2 regions of the Nonomuraea sp. NPDC050733 genome follow, and region 1 is predicted to be linked to the other one. Evidence: riboswitches for the same ligand, from Rfam matches in the RefSeq annotation. Region 1 holds a riboswitch; the other holds the start of a gene.
The links. A riboswitch is a leader RNA that binds a small molecule or an ion and turns the genes downstream of it on or off. The one in region 1 is predicted to bind glycine.
Positions count from the first base shown of each region.

Region 2: linked by a shared signal. The riboswitch ahead of gcvP (aminomethyl-transferring glycine dehydrogenase) and the one ahead of gcvT (glycine cleavage system aminomethyltransferase GcvT) in region 1 are both predicted to bind glycine.

Region 1 is NZ_JBFAHO010000011.1:153,273-156,665, forward strand. Features, by position in the region: gene gcvH (glycine cleavage system protein GcvH) at 1-244, opposite strand, end outside; gene gcvT (glycine cleavage system aminomethyltransferase GcvT) at 241-1,326, opposite strand; glycine riboswitch at 1,455-1,552, opposite strand; gene AB0H64_RS20460 (gamma-glutamyl-gamma-aminobutyrate hydrolase family protein) at 1,627-2,316, opposite strand; gene AB0H64_RS20465 (3-oxoacyl-ACP reductase) at 2,331-3,095, opposite strand; gene AB0H64_RS20470 (aldehyde dehydrogenase family protein) at 3,104-3,393, opposite strand, start outside.
Region 2 is NZ_JBFAHO010000009.1:136,403-139,795, reverse strand. Features, by position in the region: gene AB0H64_RS18160 (bifunctional nuclease family protein) at 1-419, shown strand, start outside; gene AB0H64_RS18155 (MerR family transcriptional regulator) at 568-1,188, shown strand; glycine riboswitch at 1,208-1,303, shown strand; gene gcvP (aminomethyl-transferring glycine dehydrogenase) at 1,456-3,393, shown strand, end outside.

The sequences.
Region 1 (3,393 bases):
CCTCGACGATCTCGCCGCCGACGGGGGCGTAGATCTCGCTCACCGACTTGGTCGACTCCACCTCGCCGACGGAGTCACCGGGCTCGACCGTCGCGCCCACGTCGGGGAGCTGGACGTACACCACGTCACCAAGGGCCTCGGCGGCGTACGCCGTGACGCCGACGGTCACCGTGATGGCCTCGTCAAGGCCGGCCACCCACTCGTGCTCCTTGGTGTAGCTCAGCTCGTCAGGGATGTTGCTCACTTGTTCCTCCTGTAGAAGGGCAGCTCCACGAGGTCCATGGCCTCATGGCTGCCCCGGATGTCCACGGCCAGACCTTCGTCCGCCCCGGTGTCGACGTAGGCCATCGCGATGGGCCTGCCCAGGGTCTGGGAGGGGGCACCGCTGGTGACCTCGCCGACGACGGCACCGTCCTTGGTGACCGGGAACCCGTGGCGGGGCACCCGGCGGCCCCGGGCGACGAGACCGACGAGCCGGCGCTGCGGCGGCGTGTCCTTGACCGCCTCCAGCGCCGGCCTGCCGACGAAGTCGCCCGGCTTGTCGAATTTCACCACTCTGCCCAGCCCCGCGTCGAACGGGGTCAGCTCGGCGCTCAGCTCGTTGCCGTACAGCGGCATGCCGGCCTCCAGGCGGAGCGTGTCGCGGCTGGACAGGCCCGCGGGGCGCAGCCCGTACGGCTCGCCGGCTCGCGTGAGGGCGTGCCAGAGCGGCACGGCGTCCTCGTTGGCCACGAACAGCTCGAACCCGTCCTCGCCGGTGTACCCGGTGCGGGCGATCAGTGCCTGCCGCCCGTCGACCACGCCGGGCAGTCCCGCGTAGTACTTGAGGCCGGGCAGGTCGGCGTCGGTGAGGGTGGCGAGGATCTCCTGGGCGCGCGGCCCCTGCACGGCGATCAGCGCGTACTGCTCCGAGCGGTCCTCGACCACCGCGTCGTACGACTTGGCGCGCCCGCCCAGCTCGGCGGCGACCTTCTCGTAGTTGGAGGCGTTGGCCACGACCATGAACTCTTCTTCGGCCAGCCGGTAGACGATGAGGTCGTCGAGCACCCCGCCCCGCTCGTTGACGATCATGGTGTAGCGGGCCCGGCCGGGCGCGAGCGCCGACAGGTGGCCGACCAGCGCGTAGTCGAGCGCCTCGCCCGCCTGCGGTCCGGTGACGAAGATCTCGCCCATGTGCGAGAGGTCGAACAGCCCGGCCGCGCCGCGGACGGCGTTGTGCTCGGCGGACTCGCTGCCGTAGCGCAGCGGCATCAGCCAGCCGGCGAAGTCGGTGAGCGTGGCGCCGAGACTCTCGTGAACGTCTCGCAACGGTGTGGGTCGGGACATTTCGCACCTCAGGGCAGGGTCGGATGCCAGGATCCTCCCCCTCTGTCATGGTTGCCTGAGAGCTTCGCCCGGGCTTTGCCGGACTTTCACCTTCGGCGAGGCCCGAAGGCCTGCTTTCCAGAGGTCACCTCGTCCGTGCGGTCCTTTGCCTTGAGAGGTTCGCGGGGAGGGCTTGCTCCTTCAGGGACCCTGGATGGCTGTCAGGGTGCTCTCCCGCACGGGTTCGCCGGTGATGTCCGCAAGCCTAGTGCCGTGACGGGGCTGTTGTCGCGTGCGCCCCCTCGGACCGGCGGGTCCGTATCAGCAGGCGCCCACCAGGGCCTCGAACAGCGCGCAGTCGGCCGCCGCCTCCGGATGCCACTGGACGGCCAGGGCGAACGGGTGCCCGTCCAGCTCCACCGCCTCCACCGTGCCGTCGCCGGCCGTGGCCGTCACGGCCAGCCCCCGCCCGAGACGGTTCACGGCCTGGTGGTGGTAGTGCGGCACCTCCACCGGCGCGGCGCCGAGCGCCTTGGCCAGCCGCGAGCCCGGCGCGGGCCGTACCGGCAGGTGGCCGAACACGCCCGGCCCGGGGGAGTGGTCCGTGTGGCCGACCACGTCCGGCAGGTGCTGGTGGAGGCTGCCGCCGAGCGCCACGTTCAGCACCTGCAGGCCGCGGCAGACCCCCAGGTACGGCAGCCCACGCTCCAGCGCCGCCGTCAGCAGCGCGAACTCCGCGTCGTCGCGGAAGCCCCGCACGTAGCCGGTGCGCTCGTGCGGCTCCTCGCCGTAGCGGGCGGGGTCGATGTCGCCCCCGCCGGCCAGGACGAGCCCGTCCAGCCGCGCCGCCACCGGGCCGGGCTCGCCGGCCGGCGGCAGCAGCACCGGCTGCCCGCCGGCCCGCACCACCTGCTCCACGTACATGAACGGCAGGAGCGCGGCTTCCAGCTCCCAGACGGTGTAGCGCGCCGGCTCCACGTACGTCGTGATGCCGATGACCGGACGGGACACGTTCCTCGTCCCCCTCAGAGCGGCGTCACGTACGCGCCGGAGATGCCCCCGTCGACGAGGAACTCCGACGCCGTGACGAACGACGCGTCGTCGCTGGCCAGGAACGCCACCGCGGCGGCGATCTCCGACGCCTCGGCGAACCGGCCCACCGGCACGTGCACGAGCCTGCGCTGCGCCCGCTCCGGGTCCTTGGCGAACAGCTCCTGGAGCAGCGGCGTGTTGACCGGCCCGGGGCACAGGGCGTTGACCCGTATTCCCTCGCGGGCGAACTGCACGCCCAGCTCCCGCGACATGGCCAGCACGCCGCCCTTGGAGGCGGTGTAGGAGATCTGCGAGGTGGCCGACCCCATGACCGCCACGAACGACGCCGTGTTGATGATCGAGCCCTTGCCCTGCCGCCGCATGTACGGGATGACGTGCTTGCAGCACAGGTACACGCTCGTCAGGTTCACCTCCTGGACCCGCCGCCAGGCGTCGAGCCCGGTCTCCAGGATCGAGTCGTCGTCGGGCGGCGAGATGCCGGCGTTGTTGAACGCCACGTCCACGCTGCCGTACGTCTCGAACGCCGTCCGGTACATCCGCGCGACGTCGTCCTCGCTGGTCACGTCCGCCCGCACGAACAGCCCGCCGACCTCGGCCGCGGCCTTGGCGCCCGCCTCCTCGTCGACGTCCACGCACACGACCCGCGCGCCCTCCTGGGCGAACCGGCGTGCCGTGGCCAGCCCGATGCCGCTGCCCGCGCCGGTGACGACGGCGACCCGGTCCTGCAAACGCTGCATAGGTGAGCTCACTCCCAGGAGATGAAGACGTTCTTGGTCTCGGTGAAGGCGGACAGGGCGTCGGGGCCGAGTTCGCGGCCGAGGCCGGACTGCTTGAAGCCGCCGAACGGCGTCCAGTAGCGCACCGACGAGTTGGAGTTGACCGACAGGGCGCCGGCCTCGACCGCACGGGCCACGCGCAGCGCCCGGCCGACGTCGCGGGTCCAGATGGAGCCGCTCAGGCCGTAGCGGGTGTCGTTGGCGATCCGGACGGCCTCCGCCTCGTCGGTGAACGAGACGACCGACACGACCGGGCCGA
Region 2 (3,393 bases), on a different contig from region 1:
CGATCGTCCTGCTCAAGGAGGCACACGGGGAGCGGTTCCTGCCCATCTGGATCGGCATGACCGAAGCCACGGCCATCGCGCTGGCCCAGGCGGAGGAGCCCCCGCCCAGGCCCCTGACGCACGACCTGTTCAGAGACGTGCTGAGCGCGCTGGGCGTCGGCCTGCGCGCCGTCAACATCGTCGCCCTGCGCGATGGGATCTTCTTCGCCGACCTGGTGTTCTCCAACGGCGTCGAGGTCAGCGCCCGGCCGTCCGACTCGATCGCCCTGGCCCTGCGCACCGGGGCGCGCATCTTCGCCAGCGAGGAGGTCGTCCAGGAGGCCGGTGTGATCATCCCCGACGACCAGGAGGACGAGGTGGAGAAGTTCAGGGAGTTCCTTGACACGATCACCCCCGAGGACTTCGGCAGGGCGGGGTAGGTATTTCAGTGCATTTACGCTTCACGACGCGCCGAGCCGGATCGTTGACTGAGCATGGTCACGGTCCTACGGTGCAAGTGAAACCCGTGGCCGCCTTTTTACGAACCCCCAGATCAGGTCACGGGATGAGAGAAAGCCGGAGGTCCGCGTGGCGGTCAGCAGCGGCGAGGGAAAGACGGCCGGCCAGGAAGACTCGGTACGGCGCGAGAGCGCGCGTCAGCGTGCCGGGGAGCAGGGACTGCTCTTCGACGAGCGGCCGGCGTCGCTGCCGGCTGACATCGGATACCGTGGCCCGACGGCCTGCGCGGCGGCCGGCATCACCTACCGGCAGCTGGACTACTGGGCACGCACCGGACTGGTCGAGCCCACGATAAGAGCGGCGCAGGGCTCCGGCTCGCAGCGGCTCTACAGCTTCCGCGACATCCTGGTGCTCAAGGTCGTCAAGCGGCTTCTCGACACCGGGGTCTCCCTCCAGCAGATCCGTACGGCCGTGCAGCACCTGCGTGAGCGCGGGGTGGCCGACCTCGCCCAGATCACGCTCATGAGCGACGGCGTCAGCGTCTACGAGTGCACCTCGGCCGACGAGGTGATCGACCTGCTCCAGGGCGGTCAGGGCGTCTTCGGCATCGCCCTCGGCCGGGTCTGGCGCGAGGTCGAGGGCTCCCTCGCGGAGCTGCCGGGGGAACGAGCGGCGGTCGCGGACTCCGTCCCGGCCGACCACCCCGCTGACGAGCTGGCCCAGCGGCGGCGTGCGCGCCGCACAGGGTAATGTGAGAGCGCAAGGCTGACGACCCCGTGCGGGAGAGTCCCCGGGCTTCGTCCCTGGGGCGCCGAAGGAGCAACCCTCCCCGGAATCTCTCAGGCACCTGTACCGCTCGGGTGAGGCGACTCTGGAAAGCAGGCGCGCCCGCCAGGCGCGTCTCACCGACGGTGCAAGCCCTCCGGGGTGAAGCTCTCAGGTCCGCATGACAGAGGGGGAGACCCGGCATACGCCCGCGCCCTGGCGCCGGTCTCCACAGCCTCGGGAGGCATCTCCATGACCGACCTGTCAGCTCCGCCGTTCTCGGCCCGGCACATCGGCCCCTCAGCCCCGGAGCAGCAGCGCATGCTCGAGGCCGTCGGCTTCGAGTCCGTGGCCGACCTCGTGGCGGTGGCCGTGCCCGAGGCCATCAGGGCCAAGGACCGGCTGAAGCTGCCCGCCGCGGTCGGCGAGACCGGCGCGATCGCCGAGCTGCGCGCGCTGGCCGGCCGCAACCAGGTCCTCACCTCCATGATCGGCCTCGGCTACCACGAGACGGTCACGCCCGCGGTCATCCGCCGCAACCTCCTGGAGAACCCCGGCTGGTACACCGCCTACACCCCGTACCAGCCCGAGATCTCCCAGGGCCGGCTGGAGGCGCTGCTCAACTTCCAGACCGTCGTCTCCGACCTGACCGGCCTGCCCGTCGCGGGCGCCTCCCTGCTGGACGAGGCCACGGCCGCCGCCGAGGCGATGACCCTGGCCCGGCGGGCCGGCAAGGTCAAGAGCCCCGTGTTCGTCGTCGACGCCGACACGCTGCCGCAGACCAAGGCGGTGCTCGCCACCCGCGCCGAGCCGCTCGGCATCGAGCTCGTCGAGCACACCCTGGAGGGCGAGCTGCCCGAGTGCTTCGGCGTGCTCGTCCAGTACCCCGGCGCCTCCGGCCGCCTGCGCGACTTCCGCGCGGTCGCCGAGGCCGCCCACGCCTCCGGCGCCCTCGTCGTGGCCGCCGCCGACCTGCTGGCGCTCACGCTCGTCGCCGCGCCCGGTGAGCTGGGCGCCGACATCGCCGTGGGGTCCTCCCAGCGCTTCGGCGTCCCGCTCGGCTTCGGCGGGCCGCACGCCGCGTACATGTCGGTGCGCGAGGGCCTGCAGCGGCAGATGCCCGGCCGACTGGTCGGCGTCTCCGTCGACGCTGACGGCGACCCCGCCTACCGGCTCGCGCTGCAGACCCGCGAGCAGCACATCCGCCGCGAGAAGGCCACCAGCAACATCTGCACCGCCCAGGTGCTGCTCGCCGTCATCGCCGGCATGTACGCCGTCTACCACGGGCCCGAGGGGCTGCGCCGCATCGCCGCCCGCACCCACCGGCACGCCGCCGCCCTGGCCGAGGCGCTGCGCCGCGGCGGCGTCGAGGTCGTCCACGGCGAGTTCTTCGACACCGTGCTGGCCCGCGTCCCCGGCAAGGCCGCCGACGTCGTACGGCTGGCGGCCGAGCGTGGCGTGAACGTGTGGCCCGCCGACGCCGACCACGTCGCCGTCGCCTGCTCCGAGACCACCACCGCCGATCACCTGGAGCGGGTCGCGTCGGCCTTCGGCGAGACGCTCGGCCACGAGTCCGCCTCCCGCGCCGAGCTGGACGCCTTGGTCGCCGACGAGGGCCTCGACCGGCTGCCCGCCGGGCTGGCCCGCGAGTCCGGCTACCTCACCCACCCGGTCTTCCACAGCCACCACTCCGAGACCGCGATGCTGCGCTACCTGCGCAGGCTCCAGGACAAGGACATCGCGCTCGACCGGTCCATGATCCCGCTCGGCTCCTGCACGATGAAGCTCAACGCGAGCACCGAGATGGAGCCGATCACCTGGCCCGAGTTCGCCGCGATCCACCCCTACGCGCCGATCGAGCAGGCCGCCGGCTACGTCGAGCTGGTCGAGACGCTGGAGCGCTGGCTGGCCGAGATCACCGGCTACGACGCGGTCTCCATCCAGCCCAACGCCGGGTCCCAGGGCGAGCTGGCCGGGCTGCTGGCCATCCGCGCCTACCACCGGGCCAACGGCGACACCGGCCGCGACGTGTGCCTCATCCCGTCCTCCGCCCACGGCACCAACGCCGCCAGCGCCGTCATGGCCGGCATGCGCGTCGTCGTCGTGGCCTGCGACTCCGAGGGCAACGTCGACCTGGCCGACCTCGACGCCAAGATCGCCAAGCACCGCGAGACGCTCGCCGCCATCATG